3 regions of the Mesorhizobium sp. M0751 genome follow, and region 3 is predicted to be linked to each of the others. Evidence: riboswitches for the same ligand, from Rfam matches in the RefSeq annotation. Region 3 holds a riboswitch; each other region holds the start of a gene.

Region 1 (10,272 bases), on a different contig from region 3:
GCCGCATTGCCTGGGCCCAGGTCATGCCGATCGAATAGGCCGCTTCCCACTGGCCCTTGGGCACCGAACCGATGACGGCGCGGATGATTTCCGACGAATAGGCGCCGATGTTCAAGGTGAAGCCGATCAGTGCTGCCGGAAAGGCGTCGAGCAGGATGCCGGCCGATGGCAGGCCATAGAAGATAAGAAACAGTTGCACGAGAAGCGGCGTGCCGCGAAAGATCCAGACGTAGAAGCGGACCACGGCGACCAGCGGTTTGGGACCGAACAGCCGGACAAGCGCCACGACCAGGCCGAGGACAAGACCGAATGCAAACGACAGCAGCGTCAACGGCACCGTGAAGATCAGTGCCGCCCACAGCAGCGTGGGCAGAGATTCCAGCATCAATTGCAGCCAGTGCGGCACGAAGGCTCCTCCTTGCCAGATTGCCGTCGCTCATATCACGCGAAAGCGGCGGGCCGTCAAAAGACAGCTCGCCGCGATATGAACGACGCGGGCCGGCGTTCGACCCACACGAGAAAGCCGTTTTACTTCGAAACGTCCTGGCCGAAATAGGTGTCGGCGATTTTCTGGTAGGTGCCGTCGGCCTTGATGTCGGCCAGCGCCTTATTGATGGCGGCCACCAGTTCCGGATCGCCCTTGCGCACGATGACGCCGGAATAGTCGGCGTTTTCTTCCTGCGCGGCAATCTTCACATTGGCGTCTGGCTTGTGCTTCTTGAAGTCGAGGAAGGACAGGCTGTCGTTGATGGTGGCGTCGGCGCGGCCGGTGAGAAGCAGCTGGATCGACTGGTCGAAGCCGTCGGTGCCGACGAGTTCGGCGCCGTTGGTTTCAGCCAGCTTGCCGAAATTCGAAGTCAGCGACTGCGCCGCCTTCTTGCCCTTGAGGTCGGCGAAGCTCTTGATATCGGTGTTGTCGCCACGCACGATCAGCACTGCCTTGGAGGCGATGTAGGGATCCGAAAAGTCGTATTTGGCCTTGCGCGCCTCGGTGATGCCGACCTCGTTGATCACGGCATCGTAACGGTTGGCGTCGAGACCGGCGATCAGCCCGTCCCATTTGCCTTCGAGGAACTGGGTTTTGACGCCGAGGCGCTCGGCGATGGCCCGCGCGATCTCGACGTCGAAGCCGACCAGCGCGCCGGAAGCATCATGATAGGTGAAGGGCGCATAGGTTCCTTCCGTGCCGACCTTGAAGACGCCGGACTGCTTGATCTGGTCGAGATTGGCGCCGGCATGACCGGCGGCGATGGCCAGAACCTGCAGCGTTCCGGCGATAATGAGCGATTTGAGCCATTTCATTTTTCTGTGATCCCGTCCTTGGCCGATGTCCGGCGTCATTGCTAGTGCCGGAAAATGACAGATGCGCGATGCCAGAATAAGAAACTAAATTTCAAAAATCTCGCGCCCTTGAAATCCCATTCTCAACCAGCATCTCCCGGCGCCTCCCGGCCGAGTCAAGGCCGGTGGCGAATTGCCTGGAACAGCGCAATCGACATGACAGTCCGGGGGAACATTCCCCCGCATGGCACGTTCTTCGCTGTTGTAGGGCGCGGCGCCGCCATTTCAACCATCGGCGCCAACTCACGATTCGATCGCACCGCAACGCCTGAAGCAGGAGCGCGGCATGATGGAAGACAGTGCAGGACGGACCATGGTTCGCGCGGCGATGAAAGCCCCTTATCTGGAACGTGACGAAGAGCATCTCCTGGCGCTGCGCTGGAAGGAAAACAATGACCAGCACGCGCTGCACCGCATCACCGTCGCGCATATGCGGCTGGTGATTTCCATGGCGTCGCGGTTTCGCCACTACGGCCTTCCGCTGGGCGACCTGATCCAGGAAGGCCATGTCGGGCTGCTGGAGGCAGCGGCCCGTTTCGAGCCCGAGCGCGAGGTGCGGTTCTCGACCTATGCGACCTGGTGGATCCGGGCCTCGATGCAGGACTACATCCTGCGCAACTGGTCGATCGTGCGCGGCGGCACCAGCTCGGCGCAAAAGGCGCTGTTCTTCAACCTGCGGCGTCTGCGCGCCCGCCTGGCAAACGGCGCCGAACAGACGTCGAATGCCACGCTCTACCGCGAAGTGTCGGCGGCTCTCGGAGTTTCCGAGGCCGATGTGGCGATGATGGATTCCCGCCTTTCGGCACCCGACAGTTCGCTCAATACGCCGCTTGCCGACGACGCGGGCGCGACCGAGCGGATGGAGTTCCTGGTTTCGGATGACCCACTGCCCGATGAAGTCGTCGGCGACACGATCGATGTCGAACGCCGCTCGGTGTGGCTGAGGACGGCACTCGGCGCGCTCAATGCGCGCGAGCTCAGGATTATCGAGGAGCGCCGGCTGAGCGACGAAGGCGCGACGCTCGAAGCGCTCGGCGAAACGCTCGGCATCTCCAAGGAGCGTGTCCGCCAGATCGAGGCGCGCGCCATGGAAAAACTCAAGGCGGCGCTGGTGAAGCAGAATCCGGAATTTCTCGCAGCCTGAATCGCGTCGGCTGCTATTTGTCGGTGACGATCTTGACCTTGTCGCCGGCTGAAACCGCGGCACCTGGCGACAGCGCGTTCAGTACCCTGAACAAATCCAGCTTGCGGTCGACGCCGACCATCTGTGCGGCCAGCGAGCCCATCGTCTGGCCGGGCTGCACCGTGACGATGCGGATACGCAGCGGCTTCAGCGCTGCCTTCTCGGCAGCACTCAGGATGCGGAACGAGCCGCTGACCGAGCGCGCCACCGTGCTCAACGAGGTGCTGGCCGACGGTGCAGCGGTCAGCAAGCGGTAGACCTGGCCGCCGGCGCGGATCACCGCAATGTCGAATTGCCAGCCATCGGCGCTGGCATGCGCGGTTGCCGCTTCGTTGCCGTTGATCGTTTCCTGGCGAACGCTGCTGTCGTCGAGGCCGGCGACCCAGCCGCTGCGGATGTAGTCGGTCAGCGAGCGGTCCTTGTCGATCGACACGCCGTCAAAGCGGATTGCCATGTCGCCCGGGCCTGTCGCCGTCACCGCCGCCGCCGAATTGTCGATGATGAAGCCGTTAGGCACCGAGAACGACACGCCGAGGCCAGGATGCAGGAAGGTTTCACCGCGCACATAGCCTTCCTCCGGCGTGTCGCCGTAAAGCAGCCCGTCTACGCCGGCAAGAAATGAATCGCGGTCGCGCGACCCAACACCGGGCGCGCCGAACTGGCGGGCGTGGCGCTGCGCGAGATCGATGCGCTGCGGCGTGTTGGGATGCGTCGCCAGGAAGTCGAGGCTGGCGTCGGTGGCGCCGCTGATCGAACGGAAATCGGTATAGGCCGACATCGACTGCAGGAAGCGGCCGGCGGCATAGGGGTCGAAACCGGCTTCGCCGATCGACTTGATGCCGATGGCATCGGCCTCCAGCTCCTGATTGCGCGAGAACTGGGCCAGCCTCAGCTTGCCGCGGATCAGCGCCGCCTTGGCTGTCGGGTTGTCGCCGAGCACATCGGAAACGACCTTGGTCGCCAACCCCTCTTCGGCTTCCAGCTGCTGGCGCTGCAGGCCGTGGTTGGCCGTAACGTGGCCCATCTCATGCGCAATGACGGCGGCAAGCTCGGCCGAATCATTGGCCAGCGCCAGCAGGCCGCGGGTGATGTAGAGATAGCCGCCCGGCAGCGCGAAGGCATTGACGTTGGGCGAGTTGAGGATGGTGATGCGGTAGGTCTGGGTCGGGTTGGCCGACACCACGGTCAGTCTGCCGACGATCTTGGCCACCATGCGCTCGAGCTTGGGGTCGGAATACTCACCGCCATAGGTGGCAAGGATGCGCGGGTGCTGCGCCTTCGCCAGTTGGGCGAGCTTGCTGTTGGCGGCGACATTGTCGACCGTGATCGGCTTGTCGGAGGGCTGGAAGCCCGATTCCTGCACGTCGGGAGGCGTGAACATCTGGCAGCTTGCCAGCGCCACGACAAGACCGGCCAGCGCCAGAAAGCGCGCCAGCGGTTTCACCTTCCGATTGTCGATGCCGGTCGGCAGATCGGCTTCCTTTCAAGTCCTGGGACGTGACGCGAAAATCGGGCGCGATTTCCGGAAAGCATCACGCGCAAAATCAAGTGCTACGGCGTCCGACAGATACGAGGCAGCAAGGGCAAATCACGGTCTAGGCCGGACCAGTTCCTGGGGACCTAGCCACACTACCTCGACCATGGCAAGCAAGCGCCGCTTCGCCTTCCGCCGGTTTGACCATAAATTATGTCCGCTTCCGGGCAACATCTCGTGATCCAGCCGCAAACGGACCCGAGCCGATATAGCGTCGGAATGCCTCCGGTCCAGCCCCGACGAAAAAATCGGCGGCGGTGCCCGTCGCGGCAACCGTGCCACCATCCAGGAAAACCATGTTTTGGCCGATACGGCGCGCATCGTCCGGCTGGTGCGTGACGAATAGAACCGTCATTCGCTGCTCCGAATGGACGTCGGCCACCAGGTCGAGCATGTCGTCACGCAGTGCCGGTCCGAGCGAAGCGAACGGCTCGTCGAGCAACAGTACCGGCCGGTCGCGCACCAGGACCCGGGCGAGCGCGACGCGCTGCCGCTCGCCGCCGGAGAGTTCGCGCGGCAGCCGGCTTTCCTTGCCGGCAAGGCCGACGCGCTTCAGCGCTGCGGCGATTGCGGCGCGATCAGCCTCGCTCAGTCTGAGCGAAGGCGAGCGGCCTAGCCCGACATTCTGCCCGACGGACAGATGGGCAAACAGGTTGTTTTCCTGGAACACCATTGATACCGGCCGCGCTGAAGGCGGCGCAGTGCTGACATCGGCGCCGCCGATCAGCACGCGGCCCGACCGCGGCGCCTCGAAACCGGCCACCAGATTGAGCAGCGTCGACTTTCCCGAACCGCTCGGCCCCATAATGGCGGTGATCTCCGACGGCGGGAAATCGACATCGAACATAAGCGGCGTTTCACCATAGCTGAACGAGACATTGTCGAGCCGCACCGCCGCGCCTTTTTCCACCGAAATCGACCGTTCCGGGCTGATCGGCATCATGACTTCTCCCTCTTTCCCAGCCAGTCCGCGGTCAGCACCAGCGCCAGGCAGACAAGGCCGAGCAGCAGCGCCAGCCCGGCCGCATCCTCGGTGCGGTAACTGCCCATGCGCGCCAGCAGCAGATAGGGTAAGGTCTGCACGGAATCGCTGCCGAACAGCGCAATGACGCCGAGATCGCCTAGCGACAGCGCCATGGCGAAAGCGAAGCCGGTGGCGAGCGGCCGCCGCAGCGACGGCCAGTCGACCAGCCGCAACCGGTTCCAGCCCGAGATACCAAGCTGTGCACAGAGCCGTTCGTGGCGTTCGCTCGCCGCGTCATAGGCAGGGCGGATGGCGCGGATGGCGAACGGCATCGCCATCACCGCATTGACCGCAACCACCATGACAGGGGCGATCGCAAAGACATCGCTGACGGTGCGCAGGAGCAGGAACCAGCCGGCGCCGATGACAATGGGCGGCACCACCAGGACGAACCCCGCACCGGTGTCGGCCAGATGTTCGAGCAGTGTCCGCCGGCCTGTCCGCCGGGTGAGCGCCAGCGCCCGGCGCGCCATGACCAGCGACAGCGACAATGCCACAGAGAGCAGCGCCGACAAGAGGGAGAGTCCAGCACTGGTCGCCGTCGCTTGCCGCACCGCGCTCTCGCCGGCCAGTCGACCGAGATCGGCGCCAAGCCCGGCTGCCAGCGTCGCCGCCATCGGCCCGGCGACAAACAGCAATGCCAGCCCGATCACCAGCGCGTTCAGCACGGTCTCGGCCGCACCGGCTGAAAAATACCGGCGCGGCGCCACCGGCAGATTGGCGTCGCCGGTCACATTGGCGCCGAGCCGTGTCAGTGCCAGCACGACCACGAAGGTCAGCGCAATTTGCAACAAGGTCAGCGTCACCGCCCGCGCCGGGTCGAAGTCGAAACGCAGCGCCTGGTAGATGGCAACCTCCAGCGTCGTCGCGCTGGGTCCGCCGCCGAGCGTAAGCACGATGGTGAAAGAGGTGATGCACAGCATGAAAACGAGCCCGGCGATGCCCGGCAGGGCCGCACGCAGCGGCGGCCATTCGATCAGCCGAAAGGCCGGCGCAGCGCCCATGCCAAGCTGGCTCGCCAGCCGCCATTGGTTGGCCGGCACGGTCTGCAATGCTTCCAGGAACAGCCGCGTTGCCAGCGGCAGGTTGAAGAAGACATGGGCAACGAGGATGCCCGACAGGCCGTAGATGCCGGGCCAGCTCTGGCCGCCTAGCGCGCCCAGCGTGGCGGCAAAATACCCGGCACGGCCGTAGAGCGCCAGGACACCGAGTGCGGCAACAATGGCCGGCAGCGCCAGCGGCAGGGCGAAAAGCTGCAGGATAAAGCCTCGCCCGAAAAACTGTGGATGCCGCGACAGGGCACGCGCGACGAACAGCGCCGGCGCGACGGAGAGCAGCGTCGAAAGCAGAGCCTGCCAGAGCGTGAAACGGGCGACGCGCAAGAGATAGGAATCGAAAGCGGCGCCGGCGCCGGACGGGTCGCGTGTGGCTTGCAGGATGAGACCTGCGAACGCCCCGCCGATCAGCAGCGCGATGGCTGCGAGCGCGACGATGCCGGCAGTGACGCGGGAGTCCACTGATGACGCGCGTTGCACGCTACACCGCCCGATTCGAGATTCTTAGCGAGGACAGCGTTCCTTCGCGCCCCCCTCTGTCCTGCCGGACATCTCCCCCACGAGGGGGGAGATCGGCTGTCACTTCGGCCTTAGCCAATTTCCAACGTTGCAGGACTGAGCGAGACGCCGAAGCTGCCAATCTCCCCCCTCGTGGGGGAGATGTCCGGCAGGACAGAGGGGGGCGCCGTAGAGTGACCACCTTGATCAGCTCGCCACGACTACTTGCTCATCGCCGCAAGCCACTCATCGACCCAGGCCTTGCGGTTGGCCGCGACTTCCTCCGGGCTGAACAGCAAGGTCTTGGTCGGTTTGACAAGCTTGTCGAACGCCGGATTGAGCGGCTTGTCGGTCTTGCCGGCCGGGAACATCCAGTTGGTTTCGGGAATGACATCCTGGAATTTCGGTCCGGTCATGAAGGCAATGAACTTTTCCGCCAGCGGGTTCTTCGCGCCCTTGGTGGTGATCCCCGCAACCTCGATCTGCAGATATTCGCCCTCCTCGAAGGACGCTGCCTGGTAGCGCTCGGTGTTTTCGGCGACCATGTGGTAGGCCGGCGAGGTGGTGTAGGACAGCACCATCGGCGCCTCGCCCTTGGTGAACAGGCCGTAGGCCTCGCTCCAGCCTGGCGTCACCGTCAGCACCTTCGCCTTGAGCTTGGCCCAGGCTTCGGGCGCCTTGTCGCCATAGACCGACTTGACCCACAACAGCAGGCCAAGGCCCGGCGTCGAGGTGCGCGGATCCTGGATGACGATCTTGTCGCCGGCATCGCCCTCGACCAATTCCCTGAGGCTTTTCGGCGGGCTCTTCAGTTTTTCGGTATCGTAGACGACGGCGAAATAGCCATAGTCGAACGGCACGAAAATATCGTCGCTCCAGGCTCCCGGGACGCTGACGCCCGACACGGCGCCGTGTGGCGAAAACAGGCCGGTTGCCTTGGCGTCGGCGGTCAAATTGGTATCGAGGCCAAGCACGATATCGGCCTTGGTCGCGGCGCCTTCCAGCTTCACACGATTGAGCAGCGCTACGCCGTCGGCGACCGAGACGAATTCAACGACGCAGCTGCATTCGGCCTCGAAGGCCTTCTTCACAGCGGGTCCCGGACCCCAATCGGCGGTGAAGCTTTCATAGGTATAGACGGTCAGCTTATCCTGTGCCGATGCCTGCCCTGGCAGGGCGAGCGCGGATGCCGCAAGCAGGATAATCGAGACAACAGAGTGAAAAAAACCGCGCATCGGCGCCTCCTTCGTTCGCGTTGAAAGGAATTGAGGCGTCGGGCTGTCCGAAACGTCTAATCCCTCCGCCGGTACAAACCGGATCAGGTTCAGCGGGTTGGCAGTCTTGCCTCTCAGCCGGTCCGCGAAAATCGCGTCCGGCACCCCGTTAGAGCGTTGCGACACATAGGCCCGGCCGAAGTGCTGCGCAAGCGGAAGTTTGCCGGACATCCAAAGCCCAGCCTTCTGCCGTTTCATCTTCCGTTTCCGGGGCAGGGCTGGTAAGGGCCACGAGATATGAGCAAATTCACCATCCTGCTTGGCGGCGATCTCATCCGCACGCCGCTGCTCGACCGCCAGGTCGAAGGCTCGCGCGTCATCGCCGCGGATGCCGGCATCGGCCATGCGCGCATGCTGGGCCTCAGGCCGGAACTCTGGATCGGCGATTTCGATTCGGTGCCTGCCGATTTGCCGGAGGATCTGGCCGCCGTGCCACGGCAGGTGTTTCCCGCCGAAAAAGACAAGACCGACGGTGAACTCGCTATCGCCGCCGCACTCGAATGCGGTGCGACCAGCCTTGTGCTCGCAGGCGCCTTCGGCGGCAAACGCACCGACCACATCTTCCTGCATCTGGCGCTGAGCGTCCGGCTGGCGGAAGGCGGGACGGAAGTGCTTTTGACCAGCGGCGCGCAGGAAGGCATTCCCTTGCTGCCGGGAAAGACTGACTTCGACTATGCCGACGGCACGCTGTTTTCGGTGCTCGGCTTCTCCGATCTCGCCGGCCTGAGCGTCACCGGTGCCAAATGGCCGCTCGACCATGTCGAGGTCGCGTTCGGCTCGTCGCTGACCATTTCCAACGAGGTCAGGGGCCGGCTGGAAATCGCGCTGGCCAGCGGCCGCGCGCTGCTGCTCGCGCATCCTTTTCCCCTACCCGAAAGCTGACATGGCGCCGCCACTTCTCAATCTCGACGGGATAAAGCTGACCTTCGGCGGCACGCCGCTGCTAGACGGTGCCGCCCTGACGGCCTCAGCTGGCGACAAGATCGCCCTGGTCGGCCGCAACGGCTCTGGCAAGTCGACGCTCCTCAAGATTGCCGCCGGGCTGATCGAACCGCAGGACGGCGAAGTCTTCCGCCAGCCTTCGGCGACCGTGCGCTACTTGCCGCAAATTCCCGACATGGACGGCTTTGCGACCGTCCGCGCCTATGTCGAGGCAGGGCTCGGACCCGCCGACGATCCCTACCGCGCCACCTATCTGATGGAGCATCTCGGCCTGACCGGCGAGGAGCGGCCGAACGACCTCTCCGGCGGCGAGGCGCGGCGCGCCGCCCTCGCCCGCGTCATGGCGCCGGAGCCCGACATTCTCCTCCTCGATGAGCCGACCAATCATCTTGACCTTTCGGTTATCGAATGGCTGGAGGAGGAGCTTGCCCGCACCTCCTCGGCACTGGTCGTCATCTCGCATGACCGTCGTTTTCTCGAGCGCGTGTCGCGCGCCACAATCTGGCTCGACCGCGGCCAGACCCGCCGTCTCGACAAGGGCTTTGCCTTTTTCGAGGAATGGCGCGACACGGTGCTGGAGGAGGAAGAGCGCGAGCAGCACAAGCTCGGTCGCCAGATCGTGCGCGAGGAGCACTGGCTGCGCTATGGCGTGACAGCACGGCGCAAGCGCAACATGCGCCGGCTCGGTGAGTTGCAGACCATGCGCCAGCGCTTTCGTGGTCATCGCGGCGCCGAGGGTGCGGCGACGATGACAGCCAGCGACGCCGCCGAATCCGGCAAGCTGGTGATCGAAGCCAAGAACATCGAGAAGAGCTTTGGCGATCTGACTGTGGTCAAGGGATTCTCGACCCGCATCCAGCGCGGCGATCGCGTCGGCCTGGTCGGGCCGAACGGCGCCGGCAAGACGACGCTGTTGAAGATGCTGACCGGCGAATTGAAGCCGGACGCAGGTACGGTGCGGCTCGGAACCAATCTGGAGATCGCCACGCTCGACCAGAAGCGCGAGGCCGTCGATCCGCAGGAGACACTGGCGCAGTATCTCACCGACGGTCGCGGCGAGAACCTCGTCATCAATGGCGAGCAGCGCCACGTCGTCTCTTACATGAAGGACTTCCTGTTCAAGCCGGAACAGGCGCGCACGCCGGTGCGCGAGCTTTCGGGCGGCGAGCGGGCCCGGCTGATTCTCGCCCGCGTTTTGGCACGGCCGGCAAACCTGCTTGTGCTCGACGAGCCGACCAACGACCTCGACATGGAGACGCTGGAACTGCTGCAGGAACTGGTCGCCGGCTTTGCCGGCACGGTGATCCTGGTCAGCCACGATCGCGATTTCCTCGACCGCACCGTGACCAGCATTATTGCGCCGGATGGTGACGGCCGCTGGATCGAATATGCCGGCGGCTATTCCGACATGCTGGCGCAGC
Region 2 (10,272 bases), on a different contig from region 3:
ACCAATTGGCGAGGACAAGACAGACCGCGAGCGTATCAAGTAGCTTCATGCGGGGTTGCTCGCCGAAGAGACTGGTATAACGGCGCGCGATCTCATCGAAACGATTGGAATCGATCGCGCATCACTCGTGCACGAGCCACGGATGCTGAATTCTAACCGGAAGTCGCCCGAGAAGCCGGGATAGTCCGGCTGAAATTCCGAGGAGGCAAAAAACGCGCACTTTCGGGGGGACAGGAGCCGGGCCATCGGTGCCACCCGATCTGGCATCGTCCGAGGGCAAGGTTTGCTGCGCACGCCCAACCTTCACCGTCAGCGGTGTTCCAGCCTCAATGCGAAACGTCCCACACGTGCGGGAACGGCGGGACCCGATCGGGCGCCTTGCATCAGGCAAGGGGTAACTCGGGGGCCTGCGCAGCCTGGTGCGCGCGATCACTCCTCACAGCTGCAGGATCGGTGGAACCGATTGTGGTCCGCGTCCTTCCTCCGGAGACGCGGGCAGGTCGTCACGGACCATGGTGAGCAAACCCCTTGGTCAAAATGGTGCATTAGAAATTTGGAGCATAGTTGAGGCAGAAAGCATTGTTGGCCATAGACAAGAATGGTGGCGACAATCTTCCTGAATGGCTTCCGAGCCGCCTGCCCGAGGATCCAGAAATCCGAGCAGACGTCGCGGCAAAGATTTCAAGTGAGGCTCACGGCAAAAATGGGTCGGACGATGAGGTGCTTATGAAAGCCAGGCTGGCGGAACAGGAAGAAGCTGAAGCCTAGTCGGCCACCAACCATCTATGATTCCGTTGCTCCTGGTCCTTTAGGTGCTCTCGATGTTAGGATTGGTCGGGTACGTGCTCGCTCGTTCGTATTTTCTATGACGCCCGCTCACCTCTAGTGCGCCATCTCAATTTCGAATCTGATCCTGGCGTGAAGCAACACCTCGCCCTTCTCTGTTCGAACGATCATTGCGAAGTCGCGGCTGGAACCGTCTGCCTTGTCTTTCACGATCGCCGCCAAGGCCCTTGCTGCCTCGACCCTGGCAGCTTCCGCGTCAGGAAGATCGGTGCCTTGATCGTCCTGACACAACTCATTGGCATCCGCGAAGTCGAAGAAATATCGCGGCATGGTTTGGGCGCATCGGTCTGGGAGATTAGCTAAGACGAGGCGTTTTGCAGCCTCCGTCAGGCGGGCGCGATCCTTGCCGTGGATCTCTGCCGAGCTGGTCGGGGGTCAGGCCGTTCTGGGCGGCGAAATACTCCACCTCGTTGTCTTCGTGCGCTGACATGCGGTCGCGTCCGCGGAAATCTCGTTTACTCTTGTCTTCGGCCATCTTGTCCTCCCTGTCGCCTCGGATAGACCGCAACGCTGCCGAGCGACTTTCGTTGCGCATGTACCGCTCTGCTGCGACTATTTGGCATTCATCCTTTGGCCATTTGGCGGTCGCCCCGCGGAGGTGAAGTCTCTTTGCTGCTTCCGCTCGCGTTGAGAAGCGCAAACAGCGATAGCAGTCGCGAGATGCTTCGCTACCGTGGCGAAGGCCAGGCCGGCGGCGTCACTCCGGTCGCATCGCTGGTGGCTCGGTCCGGTCAGCCAGCGGCTTTCACCTCCAAAAAATGTCGCGGCAGACGCAGTTGCTCGGCTTCTGTACTATGGAATCTCGACCCAGATAATGCGGCTACATCATCGCCAGTCGGGGAAGTATTTCCCGCGGGGATAGCCACTGTGTTGACGGCATCCAGCACCCTTTCGCGGAGCTGGTGACAATCCCAATGCCGCCGAGGGTTGAAAATTTTGCACGGTTTGGAACGCTATTGGAGCGCCGTGTTGAACTCCGGTTCCATCATACCGACAACAATCTTCAACAAACCATCATTGCAGTCACCAAGAACGTGATGGAAACGGCGAAGGCCGGTGCAAGCAGCCAGCGAGCCTGGCTCGCAAACGTTGAGCGCCGCGGCCGCGGTGAGGGCTAGGCGCCCAGCCTGGTTCGGTTTTGCCGTTGCGGAACCGCGGAAACAGCAGATTCCCCCACGTTGGCGGTGCGTCGGTGGAACGGGCCGACTGAGAACCGCTGTTGCCGTTAAATCTGAGTCTTCGCTGCAAGTGAGCGCGATCAACGTCCACACATATTTCAGAAAGTTAATCAGGCTCTAGCAGCCTTCCGCCCGTAGGGATCGCACCATTCGCACCACGACGGGATCGTAGGGGATTTTTTCGGATCTGCTGTAGTTCATTGTAAATAGCGCCGCACGGTCATTGCAGATCGCAATGACACGTACGTAGCGGATTTGCCCGTCCCTGATGCCGGAATAACTGGCCCAAGTCGGCTTAACGCGCCGATAGGTCACTTTCCAGCCTGCCTTTTCGTCCTCGACAATTCGATGCTCTATCTCGGCGCGGAAACTGGCCTTGCCGAGCCTTGCGCCCCAAACAGCAAGAAAGGCCTCGTTTGTGCCCTGAAAAGCTGCCCCCTGGTCGGAACGCTGAGTCAGAACAAAGCCAGGGGGCACATCGAATACAAAGCCAAACTGCTTGATGCCGAAGGGCTGCCACTCTTGCGCATAAAGAAGCGTGGTGAAAAACAACAACGAGACGAAGCTAAGCAGCAAACGGAACATGGCGTTTAATTAGGGTCGCGTAATATACCGTCCATACCTGCCGGATCCAGATCGCAATTTTTTGCCAAGGCGACCTAGCGTCGGCAAGCTGGCTTAGTCTCAGACTCCGGCGGCAATTTGGCTCCAAACTCGTACTCGGGCGATCACCTTGGCCATTTCCGATGAGACGCCGTTAATGAGCTGAGGCTGGCCAGCGAGACGCCGCCGCATGCAATCGCTTCAAGATTTTCAGCCTTGGCCCCGGGTGGTCGGCAATCCAAGGCTTACGAGTCCTCGCGTCCAAGCCCTGTGCAGATTCCAACAATGCGGCCGGGGCCGGTTAACAATCGAAGGGGACTCTCGGATCTGGAGTGATGGTCGAACTTTTGAACATCGAGCTGGCTAAGGCCAGGCAGCGGGTGAAACGAGCGGAGCTGTCTCTCCAGTGTGCGAACGAAATGCTGGACAAAGACGGCGGCGTCGGCAGAACACCGGCGCTGGCAGGCTGGCGGAAGGTCAGGATGTCGTGCTGCGTTGGTCGCGGGAAAGCACGGCCTTGATCGAGGCGGGATAGCGGGCCAGAGACGTACCACCGGCCGGGTCAGATGGGGACCGTGGATGACATTGCGTTTGTGATGGCAAAAGATTGCGTGCGGAACCCTGGTTGAGATCGGACCCAGAAACGCCGATCTGCCCCGCCTACGAGACATCGCAATTGTTTGGTGACTAGTCGCGGGACCGTTCGCCGACGCAAGAACTCTTGCTACATGCCCACCAGCCAAAAAGGGATGTGCCGTTAACCGGATTTTCTCATCCTCCAATGCTTAATCGCGAGACTGAATGGGTAGGTGATCGGTGTCAAACATAAGCGCGTTTCCGCTGTATCGGCGACGGAAGTTGGTCGAGGAAATTGCCCGCGTGCTGGAATCCAAGAACGGGGAGGATGCGAATGCGTTCTGGCGCAGCACCGCCAAGACAATTCTCCTTCAGTTGTCCGAATCAGGAGTTGCGTCCAGGCTCGCCGAACTGGAGGTTGGATCGCTTCTTCATGCCGTCTTAGGCGATATAGCGAGCCGGAGTGCGGCGAAACGCGCACATTAGCATCGACTCACGACGAATGATTGCCACTCGCGGACTCTACTAAGCTTGGCATCTGTTACCAGCACTGCTTCCGTCCAACGCAAGGTTGCTCAACCTCTCATTGGTCTAACGACAGGTGTGGCGACCGCGCAAGTGGACGAGCTGGTCACCGACGGGCTGGGCGCCTCGACGCGGCCCTCGATGCCGCAAAGATGGCTGGGCAAAATCGCATTCATCTTTCAGCGAGAGGTCAAGTTTTGGCGTCTGCCAACTCTGATAAGCGCGCTACACCTTGGCTTTCCGCTTTGCGGAGCCTTTCCTAGGCGGTGTTTTTGCAGTGCCTCTGCGGCCAAGACCGCTTGCCTTGGCCAGAGCAGACCGCTTGGCTGCATAGCCACCGTGGGGTAGTCCCAGGCCAATCTCCACTTGGCTCTGTACTCGTCAGGTGTCATGTCCAGCAAACCCAGGTGACGCTTCATAGACTTGAATTTCCGCCCATTCTCGAGACTTATGATATAGTCTGGAAATATCGACTTCTTCGGATTTATGGCCGGAGTAAATTCTGGCGGTGGTGCCGCGACGGGCTGAACTAGAGCCGACAACGCAGAATTGACGCCAGCAATCAGGCCGGCAAATCCGCTACGGGCATTGCGTTGTTCTGGATATATGGAGATAAACCGCGTCCAATCACGCTCACGCGGCACGAGCTGCATTTTCACGCTAGCCGGAAGTCCGCAGCGACTCATTTGTGAGTTGGCAAGGCGGCAGTGTTCTGACGTTGTCAATGAGTCGTGTTTGGCCGAGCCAGGCGGCTGCGAGCAGGCGGACCGGCCGATCGATGCTTGTTGCTATCGGTCGCAGATCTGCTTCGCCACGGAGTTCCAGGTACTCGACCTCGCGATAACCTGCGGACAGAATCGCTGCACGCGCTTGGGCAAGCGCTGGGAGGACGGGAGAGCCGTTCGAGAGCCCCTCCGCAGTATCGAGCAGGACCGATGCGAGCCTTGGGGCAATGGCCCGCTCCGCTGGCGAGAGCCGAACATTGCGCGATGACAAAGCGAGACCATCGGGTTCCCGGACTGTCGGACAGGGGACGATGGTAATTGGCATATCCAGGTCCCGGACCATGCGAGTGATGAGTAGAAGCTGCTGGAAGTCCTTCTCTCCGAAAAAGGCGAAATCAGCGCCAGTCTGCAAAAAGAGCTTTGCAACGACGGTCGCCACCCCATCGAAATGACCAGGCCGGAACGCACCGCATAGGCCTTCGCGGACGCCGGACACGGACACGGTCGTGGTGAAGCCGTCAGGATACATCTCAGTCGCATGCGGAACATAGAGCAGGTGTGCGCCCAACGGAGTGAGCTTTGCAGCGTCTTCCTTTTCGGTGCCGGGATAAGCGGCAAGATCCGCAGCACTGTTGAACTGCTTGGGATTGACGAACAGCGTCACGATCACACGATCGGCCTTCTGAAGCGCAGAACGCACGAGACTCAAATGTCCTTCATGCAAGGCTCCCATCGTGGGCACCACGGCGATACTGGCACCTGAACGGCGCCATCCCGCCACGACGGCACGAAGTTCGGCAATGGTGCGGACAATCGGCACGCTCATGCAACATCTCCGGCCTTCGGCTCGTCGGCGAAAAGATGTTCGGCCGCTGGAAAGCGCCCTTCCCGCACATCAGCCGCGTAGGCAGCGATGGCAGCTTCGACCTCTGAGCCCAGTTCGGCATAGCGCTTGACGAATTTCGGCCGAAAACCAGTGAACATGCCCAGGATGTCATCGATCACAAGGATCTGACCATCGCAGGCGTCTGAGGCACCGATGCCGATCGTGGGAATTGTGGCTCTCTCGGTTATTCTCCGTGCGAGCGGCTCCGTGACCTTTTCCAGCACTATGCTGAACGCCCCAGCCTCGGCAACAGCAATGGCGTCGCGAAAAATCCTGTCGCTGTCCCCGCCCCTGCCCTGGACTTTATAGCCGCCGAACACATTGACCGATTGCGGCGTCAGCCCGACGTGGGCCATGACAGGAATTCCGCGGGCAGTGAGAAAGCGGATTGTCTCGGCAATGCTCTTGCCGCCTTCCAGCTTGAGGGCGGCGCATCCGGTTTCCGCCATGAGCCGCGCGCCGTTGCGAAAGGCCTGTTCGGGACCTTCTTCATAGGAGCCGAATGGCATGTCAACGACCATCAACGCGCGCTCAAGACCGCGTCGCACGGCCTTGCCATGCATGATCATCATGTCGAGCGTGACGCCGAGGGTCGAGGGCAGACCGTGAAGCACCATGCCGACACTGTCGCCGACCAGCACGACGTCGCAATATCTGTCGACGAGCTGCGCAACGGGTGTGGTGTAAGCGGTCAAGCAGACGACCGGATCCTTGCCCTTGCTCGCCGCGATGTCCGGCGGCGTCAACGCCTTCGTTTCTACCGCCACACTCATCGGCACATTTCCCCGACGTCAGGTTTAAGCGGTCAACGGTTTTGCATAGTTTTGTGCAGGTGCGAAGGCCAAAATCAAACAGCATCGGAAAAGTTGCTGCATTGCGAAGCGCTTCAAACCAAGGGCTAGAGGCCCCCATTTCCTGCTTCGGCCGAGTTTCGCAGTACCCTTGTTGTGATTGTTTTTAACAATCAGCGTGGTGGTGGTCTCAAGGGTGTGCTTCAGCTCGAACGGTTTGCCTGCCGCAACAGCGTGATTCACGTTCAGAATCGATGTCAGGTCACAACGCGTACCGAGATGCATTGTGGCGAAAAACTAGGCAATGACTTAACACGAGGCCAAAGCTGTAAGGCAACGCAAGCTGGCGACCGCCATGCTATCGCCGCGGAACTGATTGCGGTTTGGTCGCGGTGGACGCTTATTTCCCATGGGAACATCATTGCGCTGGCGCTCCGTCCACATTGCCTGAGGCGGTCGTCCCACGCCCGAAGGCGTGGGCCGAGGCAGCCGATGGTCGCACAGTGACCCACGATCGCTGGTGGCGCGCGACGATCGCTTTTCGGCCGTGCCATGCAGACGGATCACCGCCGCCTTCAGGATCGTTTTTCGGAAAAGTCATCTTGCAGCATCAATTTTCATGAGATAGAATCGTTTTTCATAGTATTTGGCTGATTAGCACCAAACTTCGATGAAAGGATCTCCTTTTCATGGCTGTGGCGCAGAAGCACCAATTTTCAGGTCCTGTTATCGTTTTTCAGGAAATCCGCCTTCCGGAGATGGTGACCCCGGCCGGGTACAGCGCCCTGATCGGAGCCTACGAGCTCGCCGTGCCCTTGCCCCGGACCCTGTCGGCCACTGGCGAGCATCATCGCATTACCGAACGGGATGGCTGGCGGATCATGACGCCCCGCCATGCCCCACATCCAACACTCGAAGGCCACCTGACCTTCGCGCTCAAGTACGAGGGGCTCGACCTTGCTGTCCTCAAACGGCTGTTCCAGGTGACCGGTCCCGCACCGATCGAGGCGCTCGTCCGTGAAAGCCCCACAGGCAGTTATGCCCGCCGCATCTGGTTTCTATATGAATGGCTGACGGGCACACGTCTCGATCTGCCGGACGCGGCGGCCGGACGATACGTTCCGGTTGTCGATCCCGAGCTGCAGTGGCCCGGATCCGAGAAGACCGCTTCGCGCTACCGCATAAGGGACAATCTCCCCGGCACGCCTGAGTTCTGCCCGCTGGTGTTCCGAACCAAGACCCTCGAAAAATTCATCGGCCTTGAACTGCCGCGGCGCGCGGAGGCAATCGTGGCGGAGTTGCCGCGCGACCTCCTTGCTCGGACCGCCGCCTTTCTTTTGCTCAAAGACTCGCGATCAAGCTATGCGATCGAGGGCGAGCGCCCGCCTCAAGGTCGCATCCAGCGCTGGGGCCGCGCCATCGGCGAAGCCGGCCGCTGGCCGATCGATCGCGATGAGCTGCTACGTCTGCAAAAAATTGTACTTGGCGACGCCCGTTTCGTAAGACTTGGCTTCCGAAAAGAAGGAGGTTTCGTCGGTGAGCATGACCGAGACAACGGCACGCCCCTGCCCGATCACATCGGCGCTCGGCCCGAGGACCTGCCGCGGCTAATCGATGGAATGGCGGCCTTCGATCAGGGCCCCGCGCAAAACCTTGATGCAGTCATAGCCGCCGCAATCCTCGCCTTCGGCTTTGTCTACATCCACCCGTTCGAGGACGGAAACGGCCGCATTCACCGCTACCTAATCCACCACGTCCTTGCCACGCGCGGCTTCAATCCGCCGGGAGTGGTCTTTCCCGTCTCGGCCGCGATCCTGGACCAGATCAACGAGTACAGGGGCGTGCTCGAGAGCTATTCGCAGCGCCTTCTGCCGTTGGTGGAATGGGAACCGACGCCGCAATTCAACGTCCGGGTGCTGAATGACACCGGTGATTTCTACCGGTTCTTCGATGCGACCCCGCACGCCGAATTCCTCTATGCCTGCGTTCGGCGGACGATCGAACGGGACCTTCCCGAGGAAACCGCATTTCTGCAGCGCTACGCCCAATTTCGGCAGCAGGTGGACGCCGTTATCGACATGCCCGAGCGGTTGACCGATCTGCTCTTCCGTTTCCTTCACCAGAATGGTGGTCATCTGTCGAACCGCGCGCGCGAAAAGGAATTCGCCGCGCTGACCAGTGACGAGGCAGGAAGAATCGAGGCGATCTACGCGCAAACCTTTGATGCCCATTGAAGGCGTGACCATCAGGATCGATTTTTAGTCCAACGGTTTGCGATTCCCTTGTCCCTGCCTTCTTCTTCGACGCTTGCCTTGTCGCCGAGACATGCACGATTTTTTCCGCTCGGTCTGGCCGGCCGCCGATCAGCCGCGGCCAGAACGCGCTTGACAAACCGGAGCCGGCCCGTTCAACCTGACGCATTCACCAGGGGAGTCCCGGCAAGGGGCTGAGATACTGCTGGCTTTCGCGGCGCAGTGACCCGTTGAACCTGATCCAGTTCATACTGGCGTAGGGACGGTGCAAGCGCTTTGCGGGAGTTTACGCCCGAGATCCTGTTTCGGCAGGTCGACAGAAGCGTCTTTTCATCCTTCCGGCACAGAACTGGGTCTCCAATGCATGAGCAAAGGAGCCTCAAGATGAATGCCCTCACTCCCGCCGTCTCAACGGGACCGCTGCCCGCCTCGCGGAAAATCCACAAACCCGGTGCCATCCACCCGCAGATCAGGGTGCCGATGCGCGAAATCTCCGTCCATCCAACGGCCGGCGAGCCGCCCGTCACCGTCTACGATCCGTCCGGCCCCTATACCGACCAGACTGTCGAAACCAGCATCGAGAAGGGCCTTGCCCGGCTTCGCCACGAATGGATCACGGCGCGTGGCGATGTCGAGGCCTATGACGGCCGTCACGTGCGGCCGGAGGACAACGGATTCGCAGCGGGTGAGCGGCTGACACCGGAATTTCCCGTTCGTAACCGGCCGCTCAGGGCCAAGGCGGGCAAGGCGGTGACCCAGCTTAGCTATGCGCGCGCCGGCATTATCACGCCCGAAATGGAGTTCGTCGCCATCCGCGAGAACCTCGGCCGCGAGATGCTGCGCGGCAAGCTTGAGCGCGACGGCGAGGCCTTCGGTGCCGCTATCCCCGACTTCGTCACGCCGGAGTTCGTGCGCGATGAGGTTGCGCGCGGACGCGCGATCATTCCCGCCAACATCAATCATCCCGAGAGCGAGCCGATGATCATCGGCCGCAATTTCCTGGTCAAGATCAACGCCAACATCGGCAATTCGGCGGTCACCTCCTCGATGGCCGAGGAAGTGGAAAAGATGGTGTGGGCGATCCGCTGGGGCGCCGACACGGTGATGGACCTGTCGACCGGCCGCAACATCCACAACATCCGCGACTGGATCGTCCGCAATGCGCCGGTGCCGATCGGCACAGTACCGCTGTACCAGGCGCTCGAAAAGGTCGGCGGCATTGCCGAGGACCTGACCTGGGAGGTCTACCGCGACACGCTGATCGAACAGGCCGAACAGGGCGTCGACTATTTCACCATCCACGCCGGCGTGCGGCTACACTACATCCCGCTGACGGTCGACCGGATCACGGGTATCGTGTCTCGCGGCGGGTCGATCATGGCCAAATGGTGCCTGCACCATCACCGGGAAAGCTTCCTCTATGAGCATTTCGCGGAGATCTGCGACATCTGCCGCGCCTATGACGTGTCCTTTTCGCTCGGCGACGGCCTTCGTCCGGGCTCGATTGCCGATGCCAACGACGCGGCGCAATTCGCCGAGCTGGAAACGTTGGGCGAGCTGACGCAGATCGCCTGGGCGAAGGATTGCCAGGTGATGATCGAGGGGCCCGGCCACGTGCCGATGCACAAGATCAAGCAGAACATGGACAAGCAGCTCGCTGTCTGCGGCGAGGCGCCGTTCTATACGCTTGGACCGCTGACGACCGACATTGCGCCGGGCTACGATCACATCACCTCCGGCATCGGCGCTGCCATGATCGGCTGGTTCGGCACCGCCATGCTCTGCTACGTCACGCCGAAGGAACATCTCGGCCTTCCCGATCGCAACGATGTCAAGATTGGCGTGATCACCTACAAGATCGCGGCGCATGCCGCCGACCTCGCGAAGGGC
Region 3 (10,272 bases):
CTTCAATGGTTGCGCGCAAGATTTCGCCGGCTCTCGCCGCCGGCTGCACTATTGTGCTCAAACCTGCTGAACAGACGCCCCTGGTGGCAGGTGCAATGTTTGCTCTGGCCCATCTTGCCGGCTTTCCCGAAGGCGTCGTCAACCTCATCTACGCCTCCGAAGGCGATACGGTCGGCCGCGAACTCTGCTCGAACGCCAAGGTCCGCAAGATCAGTTTCACCGGTTCGACCGAGGTCGGCCGGTTGCTCATGCGCCAGTGCTCGGACCAGATAAAGAAAGTCGGTCTAGAGTTGGGTGGCAATGCGCCTTTCATCGTCTTTGATGATGCCGACGTCGATGCTGCCGTCGACGGCGCGATCCAGGCCAAGTTCCGCAATGCCGGCCAGACCTGCGTTTCCGCCAACCGGCTTTACGTCCAGTCGGGCGTTCATGACGAATTCGTCGCCAAATTCGTGGAGCGTGTCCGTGAGCTTCAGGTCGGCGACGGCTTCGACCCAGGTGTCGCCATCGGTCCGCTGATCGACGGGCATGCACTGGCCAAGATCGAACTTCACATTGCCGATGCCTTGGCCAAAGGTGGCGCGATCCGATGTGGCGGCGGCCGGATCGGCAGCGATGGCAACTTTTTCCAGCCGACGATCCTCAGCAACGTCTCAAGGGAAATGATCGTGGCGCAAGAAGAGACCTTTGGACCCTTGGCGCCGATCATTCGCTTTGAGGATGCTGATCAGGCCGTGCGTGAGGCCAACGATACGATATACGGCCTCGCCGCCTACTTCTATGCTTCGAACCTGGCGCGTGTCTGGCGTGTGGCCGAGGCGCTGGAATACGGCATGGTGGGGATCAACACAGGACGGATGTCCTCAGAAGCCGCGCCTTTTGGTGGGATAAAACAGTCCGGCATCGGGCGGGAAGGTTCCCGCCACGGCCTCGAAGACTATCTTGAAATGAAGTACCTCTGCATGGGCGGCATCTGAGGCGGCGGGCGGCGATTGCCGCGATGAAGGCCAGCGGACGGCCGGACGCCACGAAATGGACCCGCAGTTTTCAGATTCGCGGAACAATCCACACCCAGTCTGCCTCATAAAGGGCCCCGGTTTTCCGCCTATTTTTTGGTGGTCAAACGTCGTCAATTGCCTTCGTCACTGTGGCGGAACGCGGCGCGATAGCCGGTTAGCAACAAGCTTTGGGCGTCATTTCTCTCTGGCGGAATCGACCCCTTCCGACAAAAGCCTGACCTTTGCCAGTCTTCTACGGGCCAGCGTTCGCGCCAAAAGTTCAAAGCCGCGTCCGTAACATTCAACAATGAAAGCCAGCGTTATCAGGTCGAGCAGAAAGTCGTCTATCGCATGCGTGAGGGCATCAGACCTTTGTTCGAATCGAAGTAGCAAGGCGCGCGCCTCTTCGATCGCGGCCCGGCAATCGTCTGCGCCTATCAGTGAATCGATCCTGTCGAAGATCTGCAAGCGTCCTCACTCTCCCTAAGCCACACGCAGCGCATCGAACGCCGCTGATGAATGAGTCTTCAACAAAGAACAGGATCGCGTTTCGCGAAAAGGCATCGCTCCGCAAAGTGCGCGTTGATGAAGCCTGGTGCGTTAAGCGACAAGTGAATCCGACCTTAACAAGACATCTTCGAACGCGAGTGAGCCGGCCCACGCCCCGTGTGCCGCGACCCTCAATGCCGAGGAAACTGTGCTGCACTCGTCGGAGGCAAACAGTTCCTCTCTCTTCTTCCGGCCGCCACGGTTCAGCCTAGATTACATGGGAAACGACAATAACGGAAAGCAAAGGTTCGCAAAATGAGTAGGGTAGCTGGATCAAACGAAGATTTGGCTGCACCAACGACCTTTGGGCCACTTCTGCAATCCACCTTTCGTTCGATCTGGCTCGCGACGCAGGTTTCAAGCCTCGGCTGGTTGATGCAGACTGTCGCCATCAGCTGGCTGATGGCAACGATCTCCACTTCCGATCTGATGGTTGCGTTGGTGCAGGCTTCATCGAACCTGCCCGCTTTCGTCTTGTCCGTCTTTGCCGGGGCTCTCGCCGATAATTTCAGCCGGCGCCGGGTCATGTTCGCCGGTCGGTGCCTAATGGTGATTGCGTCCGCGATGCTGACCGCGTCCGTGGCGCTGGGCTTTGTCAGTCCGTGGATGATCCTCGGCTTCAGCTTCTTGATCGCAAGCGGCGGTGCTCTCAATGATCCGGCCTGGCAAGCGTCGGTTGGCGATATCGTGGATCGACGCGATGTTCCCGCTGCCGTCACCCTGCTTTCTGTTGGCTTCAACACCGTCCGGACTGTGGGTCCGGCGCTCGGCGGCATTGTGGTTGCCTCATTTGGCCTTATGGCGGCATTCGCGGTGACCACGCTCACCTATTTCGTACCCTTGGCTGCCATTTGGCGCTGCAAGTGGAAGGTTCGTTCTTCCCCTCTTCCCCGCGAGTCGATGAGGACGGCAATTTATGACGGGCTGCGCTTCACGGCGATGTCATCGGAGATCAAGGCAGCGATCGCGCGCGGAACCCTCTTTGGCCTGGCGAGCATCGCCATACTCGCGCTGCTGCCGGTGGTTGTCCGCGACCAGCTGGGAGGAGGCCCGCTTGCCTATGGCGCGCTCATGGCCGGCTTCGGGACCGGTGCCGTCTTCGCCGGCCTCTCCAACAGCCTGTTCAGACGGAGCTTGTCGCAAGAAAGGCTGATGAGGCTCTCCTGCGTGGCCTGTGCGGCGTGTTCTCTCTCCCTGGCACTGACCTCTTCGATTGCCGTGGCGGCAATTGCACTCGCCTTGGGTGGCGCCGGCTGGGTCACCGCCTGGTCGGGGGTTGGCGTGAGCGTGCAACTAGCGAGCCCGCGCTGGGTCGTGGGGCGCACCATCTCGATCTACTATGCTTTGATAGACGGCGGCATCGCGCTCGGCAGCTGGGTGTGGGGCACGGTGGCCGAAAACCATTCGCTGACCTGGGCGCTAGAGGGTTCCGCTGGAGCCCTGTTGATCGTCGCTGCAGCCGGCGTTCTCTTTCCGCTTCGAGAGCGCCGCGACTCCGAGCCCGATCCCTTGGAGGAATTTGATGCCCCAGCTGTCTCTCTCAATTTGAAGCCGAGGAGCGGCCCGATCGTGGTCAAGGTCGAATATCTGATAGCCGAGAGAAATCTCGAGGCCTTCCTCGACCTCATGCGGCAGCGGCGCCATGTACACAGCCGCGTCGGTGCTCGGAACTGGACGCTCCAGCGGAACTTGCAGAAGCCTATGCATTGGACAGAAACGTTCCGCACGCCGACCTGGACGGACTACCTTCGCCTCAATCATCGTCTGACGGAAGTGGACAAGGAACTGGACGAGCGTGTCTTTCAGCTGCACGCGGCCGAGACCCCACCTCAAACGACGCTTTCCATCGAGCGGCCGACAAGCTCGGCCCGCAAGCCCGAGCACTCAGCTTTTCGCCATCCCCGTCATTGAAGCCTGCCGGCATCTCTGTCATCAATCGATTGGCTACGAGCGCGACCGGTCGCCCCCGACCCTCAAGACCATCGACATCGAAGCGGCCGCGAGTTGCCTATAAAACCTTACTGCACTCTTATTGTTTGTGACGCATGCGGGTGGTGAGCGGTTTTCAAAGGCCCCGTTTCCTGCTGACAAAGTTAGCTTGGACACTTGAACCACTGAATGCCGATCAAACGCTCTCGGATACTGGTGCGAGTATGAAATCAAACACGGGCTCAGGCTGGGCAGGCTTTGGCTCCCGCGGAACAACCGGGTAAGCTACGATCGCTTGGGCATGTTCAGCGAGCGCGGCGGGTGTCATTCCCAGCGCTTTCTCCCACAGGCCGCCCGGCACTCTCACCACCTGACGAAAAAGCCCTGCAGCTCTTGTCGCATGGCGCGCCGCTGCGACCCGCTTGCCCTCGCGGATCTTCACCCCGGCCGCCGCTAACAGGATCAGTCCCTTGAAGAACATGCGGTGCTGAGCGCTGTGTTTCGCAGCCTGCCAGAGAGGCTCCCAGGCTTCATGGGCTTCCCAGTAGTAGCCGTGATTGAAAAGGTCGATTCCCCATCGAAACACATCTGAGCCGAGCGCTTCGCCAACGGCGACGGTCACCGGATCTGATCGGTAACTGTGGCCCAAGGGATCGCGCACCGGATGCGGATATTTGCCGGGCAGATACGCATAGCTCGGGAAACTTTTTTCGGGCAGCAAGCGAGGGCGAAACATAGACCCACCAAACATGAAAGTGCGTTAAGGGGCAATTCATGCTGACCGCCTCGTGACACGCAAGCAGTCTTAACGGGCTTGTAAAGGGTGCCGAGATTGGCCAAAACGCGCTTTGCCAAATGATGACGTTGGGTAAGCGGCTGACGCAAGGAGAAGGTATGATTTTGCGACTGAAGGAGCGGCTCGGCAAAAGGTTTGAGGAAGAAGTCCAATTCTTCAAAGGCTGGCAGAAGGACAAGAAGGGCGTGGGAGCCCTTATTCCCACTTCGGTTTATGCGGCACGCCGGATGGCAAGCGTGGTGAACCCACCGTCAGGATTGCCGATTCTGGAGCTTGGCGCGGGAACCGGTGTCATCACAAAGGCGATCCTGGCCAGGGGAATCAAGCCGCGCCAGCTGGTTTCAGTCGAATATTCCAGGATTTTCTACGACGGCCTGGTGCAACGCTTCCCGAATGTGGACTTCAGATTGGGCGACGCATTTGCGCTGGACGAAGCGCTGGGTGAGCGCAAAGGTGAACAGTTCGATTGTGTTATAAGTGCAGTCCCGCTGTTGAGCTTTCCAATGCAACAGCGTGTCGCGCTGGTTGAGGATCTGCTTGCCCGTATTCCTGCCGGCCGGCCCGTGATTCAGATCACATACGGACCTCTGTCGCCGGTGATCAAGATGCCAGACCGTTACGTGGTTTCCCACTATGACTTCGTCGTCCGCAACATACCGCCGGCACAGCTCTGGACTTATCGTCGAGCAGTCTAGCCAAATCTGGACGGTTTTCCTTCTCTGAGGGTTCCGCTGAGTGGTGGCCTTGCACCCAAATAGGATGTGGAACAGAGCAGGGGCAGATGCCAGATTGCCAAGAAGACGACGCGGTCCTGGTTGATTGACAGTGGCCGGGCCAAATGCGCTTGACAAAGCCGCGCCGGCCCGTTCAACCTGAGGCATTCACCAGGGGAGTCCCGGCAAGGGGCTGAGATACTGCTGGCTTTCGCGGCGCAGTGACCCGTTGAACCTGATCCAGTTCATACTGGCGTAGGGACGGTGCAAGCGCTCTGCGGGAGTTCACGCCCGAGGTCCTGTTTCGGCAGGTCCACAGAAGCGTCTTTTCATCCTTCCGGCACAGAACTGGGTCTCCAATGCATGAGCAAAGGAGCCTCAAGATGAATGCCCTCACCCCCGCCGTGTCGACAGGGCCGCTGGCTGCCTCACGGAAAATCCACAAGTCTGGCGTCCTCCATCCGCAGATCAAGGTGCCGATGCGCGAAATCTCCGTCCACCCGACGGCCGGCGAGCCGCCCATCACCGTCTACGATCCGTCCGGCCCCTATACCGACCCGACTGTCGAAACCAGTATCGAAAAAGGCCTGGCCCGACTTCGCCATGAATGGATTACGGCACGCGGCGATGTCGAAGCCTATGACGGCCGTCATGTCCAGCCGGAAGACAATGGATTTGCGACTGGCGAGCGCCTGACACCGGAATTTCCCATACGCAACCGGCCGCTCAGAGCTAAGGCCGGTAAGGCAGTGACCCAGATTGCCTATGCGCGCGCCGGCATCATCACGCCTGAAATGGAGTTCGTCGCCATCCGCGAGAACCTTGGCCGCGAGATGCTGCGCGGCAAGCTTGAGCGCGACGGCGAGGCTTTCGGCGCGACGCTGCCCGATTTCGTCACGCCGGAATTCGTGCGCGACGAGGTGGCTCGCGGACGGGCGATCATTCCCGCCAATATCAATCATCCCGAGAGTGAGCCGATGATCATCGGCCGCAATTTCCTGGTGAAGATCAACGCCAATATTGGCAACTCGGCGGTCACCTCGTCGATGGCCGAGGAAGTGGAAAAGATGGTCTGGGCCATCCGCTGGGGCGCCGACACGGTGATGGACCTCTCGACCGGCCGCAACATCCACAACATCCGCGACTGGATCGTGCGTAATGCGCCGGTGCCGATCGGCACGGTGCCGCTCTATCAGGCGCTCGAAAAGGTCGGCGGCATTGCCGAGAATCTGACCTGGGAGGTCTACCGCGACACGCTGATCGAACAGGCCGAACAGGGCGTCGACTATTTCACCATCCACGCCGGCGTGCGGCTGCATTACATCCCGCTGACCGTTGACCGGGTGACGGGCATCGTCTCGCGCGGCGGCTCGATCATGGCCAAATGGTGCCTGCACCATCACCGGGAGAGCTTCCTCTACGAGCATTTCGCCGAGATCTGCGACATCGCCAGAGCCTACGACGTCTCCTTCTCGCTCGGCGACGGCCTTCGTCCGGGCTCGATCGCCGATGCCAACGACGCGGCGCAGTTCGCCGAGCTGGAAACGCTTGGCGAGCTGACGCAGATCGCCTGGGCGAAGGATTGCCAGGTGATGATCGAGGGCCCCGGCCACGTGCCGATGCACAAGATCAAGCAGAACATGGACAAGCAGCTCGCTGTCTGCGGCGAGGCGCCGTTCTATACGCTTGGACCGCTGACGACCGACATCGCGCCGGGCTACGACCACATCACCTCAGGCATTGGCGCCGCGATGATCGGCTGGTTCGGCACCGCCATGCTCTGCTACGTCACGCCCAAGGAGCATCTCGGCCTTCCCGATCGCAGCGACGTCAAGATCGGCGTGATCACATACAAGATAGCCGCCCACGCCGCCGACCTGGCGAAGGGCCATCCGGCAGCGAAAGTCAGGGATGATGCGCTTTCGCGCGCGCGCTTCGAGTTCCGCTGGGAGGACCAGTTCAACCTGTCGCTCGACCCGGAAACCGCGCGGTCCTTCCACGACCAGACCTTGCCCAAGGAGGCGCACAAGGTGGCGCATTTCTGCTCGATGTGCGGACCGAAATTCTGCTCCATGCGTATCTCTCACGACATCCGCGCCGAGGCACAGAAAGAGGGCATGGCGGCGATGGCGGCGAAATACCGCGAGGGCGGCGATCTCTACCTGCCGGCGGACGAGACCGGCGCACCGCTCATACCTCAGCCACGTGAGCCATCATGAAGGTCTTGGTCAAAGGGGCCGGCGTTGCCGGCCTCACCGCCGCCTTCGAATTCGCCGCACGCGGCGCGGCGGTTACCGTTGCCGAGACAAGGCCTGCCCTTGGGGGCAATGCGTCGTGGTTCGCCGGTGGCATGCTGGCGCCGTGGTGCGAGCGTGAAAGCGCCGAGCAGCCGGTGCTGGATCTCGGACGCGACGCCGCCGACTGGTGGGACGCCGCAACGCCAGGCTTGGTAGCACGACGGGGAACGCTGGTCTTGGCCGCGCCGCGCGATGCGGGCGAGCTCGACCGGTTCGCCAGCCGCACGACGGGCTATCGGCGTGTCGAGGAAGATGAAATTGCCTTGCTGGAGCCCGACTTAGCCGGCCGCTACCGCCGCGGATTGCTCTTCCCCGCTGAGGGCCATCTTGATCCGCGCCAGGCGATGGCAGCACTTCATGACAAGCTCGCGGCCATGGGTGTTGAATTCCACTTCGGCGCCGACGCCCAGCATGTTTTTGGTTTCGATCGTCAGATCGATTGCACGGGAATGGCAGCCGCCGATAGCAGGTTGCGTGGCGTTCGCGGCGAAATGCTCACCCTGCGTATCCCTGATATCTCGCTGTCGCGCCCCGTCAGGCTGCTGCATCCGCGCTTTCCACTCTATGCAGTGCCGCGCACCGACCACTGTTTCATGATTGGTGCGACGATGATTGAAAGCCAGTCCGGCGGACCGGTCACGGCGCGCTCCATGATGGAGCTGCTGGGTACCGCCTATGCCCTCCACCCGGCCTTTGGCGAGGCTGAGATCGTTGAAACCGGTGTCGGCGTCCGCCCAGCCTTTCCCGACAATTTGCCGCGCGTCGAAACCAAGGGTGAAATCATCGCGATCAACGGGCTCTATCGTCACGGTTTTCTCCTGGCTCCCGCCATGGCGCGCCAGGCTGCCGACCTGGTTTTCACTCAAGACAGAACGAAGGAGCTTGCTCATGAAACTGACCGTCAACGGCGAAGCGCATGAGGTTGCCGCCACCACGCTGGCCGAGCTGCTTGCCGCGCTTGACTATGAGGGCGATTGGCTCGCGACCGCCGTCAACAACGACCTCGTGCACAAAGCCAACCGGGCGGAATTCCAGTTGAACGACGGCGACCGGATCGAAATCCTCTCGCCGATGCAGGGAGGCTAGGCCATGTTCGATGTTCTCGGAACGTCGCTTGCCTCCCGCCTGCTTCTCGGCACGGCTCAATATCCATCGCCGGCCATCCTTGCCGAGGCCGTCAAGGCGTCGGGCGCTTCGGCGGTAACCGTCTCGTTACGCCGTGAGATGGCAGGCGGCAGGGCCGGCGAACAATTCTGGTCGTTGATCCGTTCGCTGGGCGTGAAAATCCTGCCCAATACTGCCGGCTGCCACTCCGTCAAGGAGGCGGTCATGACCGCGAAAATGGCGCGCGAAGTCTTCGGTACGAGCTGGATCAAGCTCGAAGTGATCGGCAACCACGACACGCTGCAGCCGGATGTGTTCGGTCTGGTCGAAGCCGCCCGCATCCTGTGCGAGGACGGTTTTACGGTATTCCCCTATACCACCGACGACCTTGTCGTTGCCGAGCGGCTGCTTGCGGCGGGCTGCAAGGTCTTGATGCCGTGGTGCGCACCGATCGGCTCCGCCCTCGGGCCGGTCAACATCACGGCGCTGCGCTCGATGCGCAGACATTTCCCAGGCGTTCCGCTGATCGTGGATGCGGGGCTCGGACGGCCGTCGCACGCGGCAACCGTTATGGAGCTCGGCTTTGACGCCGTACTCCTGAACACGGCGGTCGCCAAGGCGGCCGATCCGGTCGGCATGGCACGTGCGTTCGGCAAGGCGGTCGAGGCCGGTCGTGAAGCTTTCAGTTCGGGAATGCTCGAACCGCGCGACGTCGCCGTGCCATCGACACCGACGATCGGCAGGGCAGTTTTTTCATGAAGCTCGATCCCTTCTACCTGATCGTCGACAGCGCTGCCTGGATCGAGCGGTTGGTGCCGCTTGGCGTCAAGCTGGTGCAACTCCGTATCAAGACCATGGATGAAGCCGGGTTGCGCGCGGAGATCCGCAAGGCGAAGGCCTTTTGCGCCCAACACGAATGCCAGCTCATCGTCAACGACCACTGGCGCCTGGTAATCGAGGAAGGCTGTGACTTCGTCCATCTCGGCCAGGAGGATCTGCAAACCGCCGACCTCTTGGCGATACGGGCAGCCGGCGTGAGGCTCGGACTGAGCACCCATGATGATATCGAACTGGAAACGGCTCTGGCCGCCGAGCCCGACTACATCGCGCTCGGCCCCATCTACCCGACCATCCTGAAGACGATGAAATGGGCGCCGCAAGGGCTCGAACGGATTAACGAGTGGAAGCGCCGGGTAGCACCGATTCCTCTGGTCGCCATTGGTGGCCTCAACCCGGACCGACTCGACGGTGTCTTTGCGGCCGGTGCGGACAGCGCGGCAATGGTCACCGACATCACATTGAATGCCGATCCCGAAGCGCGCACGCGAGAATGGATCGAAAAGACAGCCCGATGGCGCTGAGGCCAGAACCGCATGTGCTTGTCGTCGGTGGCTCGGACTCCAGCGGGGGTGCCGGAATTGCGCGCGATATTGAGACGATCTCTTCGATTGGCGTGCGCACCTGCCTGGCTGTCACAGCGGTGACGGTGCAGACGCACGACGCCGTGATGGAAATCCATCCTTCGCAGCCCGATCTTGTGGCCGATCAGATGCGCGCCGCGCTGCAGGCCAACGAGGTGGCGGCAATTAAGATCGGCATGCTTGCAACGGCCGAGATCGTCGTTGCCGTCGCGGCTGTGCTACGCGAAAATCCACAGGTGCCGGCAGTACTCGACCCGGTGCTGGCCTCGACGTCAGGCCGGGCGCTGCTGGACGCAAGGGCCATCGCCGCCATGAAATGCGACCTGATGCCCCTTTGCCGCCTCGTCACGCCCAATCTCATGGAGCTGGCGCTTCTTGTTGGCTTAGAGCCAGCGGTGGATGAAGGCGGCGCAGTGTGGCAAGGCCAGGAATTGCTGGCAGCCGGGATGCAGGCCCTGCTGATCA

The links. Region 3 has a riboswitch for thiamine pyrophosphate ahead of thiC (phosphomethylpyrimidine synthase ThiC). Riboswitches for the same ligand answer to the same signal wherever they lie in the genome.
Region 1: linked by a shared signal. The riboswitch ahead of thiB (thiamine ABC transporter substrate binding subunit) and the one ahead of thiC (phosphomethylpyrimidine synthase ThiC) in region 3 are both predicted to bind thiamine pyrophosphate.
Region 2: linked by a shared signal. The riboswitch ahead of thiC (phosphomethylpyrimidine synthase ThiC) and the one ahead of thiC (phosphomethylpyrimidine synthase ThiC) in region 3 are both predicted to bind thiamine pyrophosphate.

What each region holds. Positions count from the first base shown of each region.
Region 1 covers NZ_JAMYPH010000002.1:212,871-223,142, forward strand. Annotated here, with positions in the region: gene NKI19_RS03715 (ABC transporter permease subunit) at 1-406, opposite strand, end outside; gene NKI19_RS03720 (amino acid ABC transporter substrate-binding protein) at 529-1,302, opposite strand; gene NKI19_RS03725 (RNA polymerase factor sigma-32) at 1,628-2,485, shown strand; gene NKI19_RS03730 (M48 family metalloprotease) at 2,499-3,968, opposite strand; gene thiQ (thiamine ABC transporter ATP-binding protein) at 4,210-5,001, opposite strand; gene thiP (thiamine/thiamine pyrophosphate ABC transporter permease) at 4,998-6,599, opposite strand; gene thiB (thiamine ABC transporter substrate binding subunit) at 6,857-7,870, opposite strand; TPP riboswitch at 7,914-8,028, opposite strand; gene NKI19_RS03750 (thiamine diphosphokinase) at 8,147-8,791, shown strand; gene NKI19_RS03755 (ABC-F family ATP-binding cassette domain-containing protein) at 8,793-10,272, shown strand, end outside.
Region 2 covers NZ_JAMYPH010000010.1:13,516-23,787, forward strand. Annotated here, with positions in the region: gene NKI19_RS16730 (hypothetical protein) at 565-768, shown strand; gene NKI19_RS32850 (DUF6894 family protein) at 883-1,116, opposite strand; gene NKI19_RS16735 (hypothetical protein) at 1,761-1,964, shown strand; gene NKI19_RS16740 (hypothetical protein) at 2,142-2,609, opposite strand; gene NKI19_RS16745 (DUF6074 family protein) at 3,444-3,689, shown strand; gene NKI19_RS16750 (MucR family transcriptional regulator) at 3,908-4,414, opposite strand; gene panC (pantoate--beta-alanine ligase) at 4,389-5,279, opposite strand; gene panB (3-methyl-2-oxobutanoate hydroxymethyltransferase) at 5,276-6,112, opposite strand; gene NKI19_RS16765 (Fic family protein) at 6,820-8,364, shown strand; TPP riboswitch at 8,547-8,663, shown strand; gene thiC (phosphomethylpyrimidine synthase ThiC) at 8,767-10,272, shown strand, end outside.
Region 3 covers NZ_JAMYPH010000033.1:1,721-11,992, forward strand. Annotated here, with positions in the region: gene NKI19_RS30370 (NAD-dependent succinate-semialdehyde dehydrogenase) at 1-977, shown strand, start outside; gene NKI19_RS30375 (hypothetical protein) at 1,194-1,466, opposite strand; gene NKI19_RS30380 (MFS transporter) at 1,803-3,458, shown strand; gene NKI19_RS30385 (DUF309 domain-containing protein) at 3,673-4,212, opposite strand; gene pmtA (phospholipid N-methyltransferase PmtA) at 4,371-4,967, shown strand; TPP riboswitch at 5,149-5,265, shown strand; gene thiC (phosphomethylpyrimidine synthase ThiC) at 5,369-7,204, shown strand; gene thiO (glycine oxidase ThiO) at 7,201-8,202, shown strand; gene thiS (sulfur carrier protein ThiS) at 8,171-8,368, shown strand; gene NKI19_RS30410 (thiazole synthase) at 8,372-9,145, shown strand; gene NKI19_RS30415 (thiamine phosphate synthase) at 9,142-9,747, shown strand; gene NKI19_RS30420 (hydroxymethylpyrimidine/phosphomethylpyrimidine kinase) at 9,738-10,272, shown strand, end outside.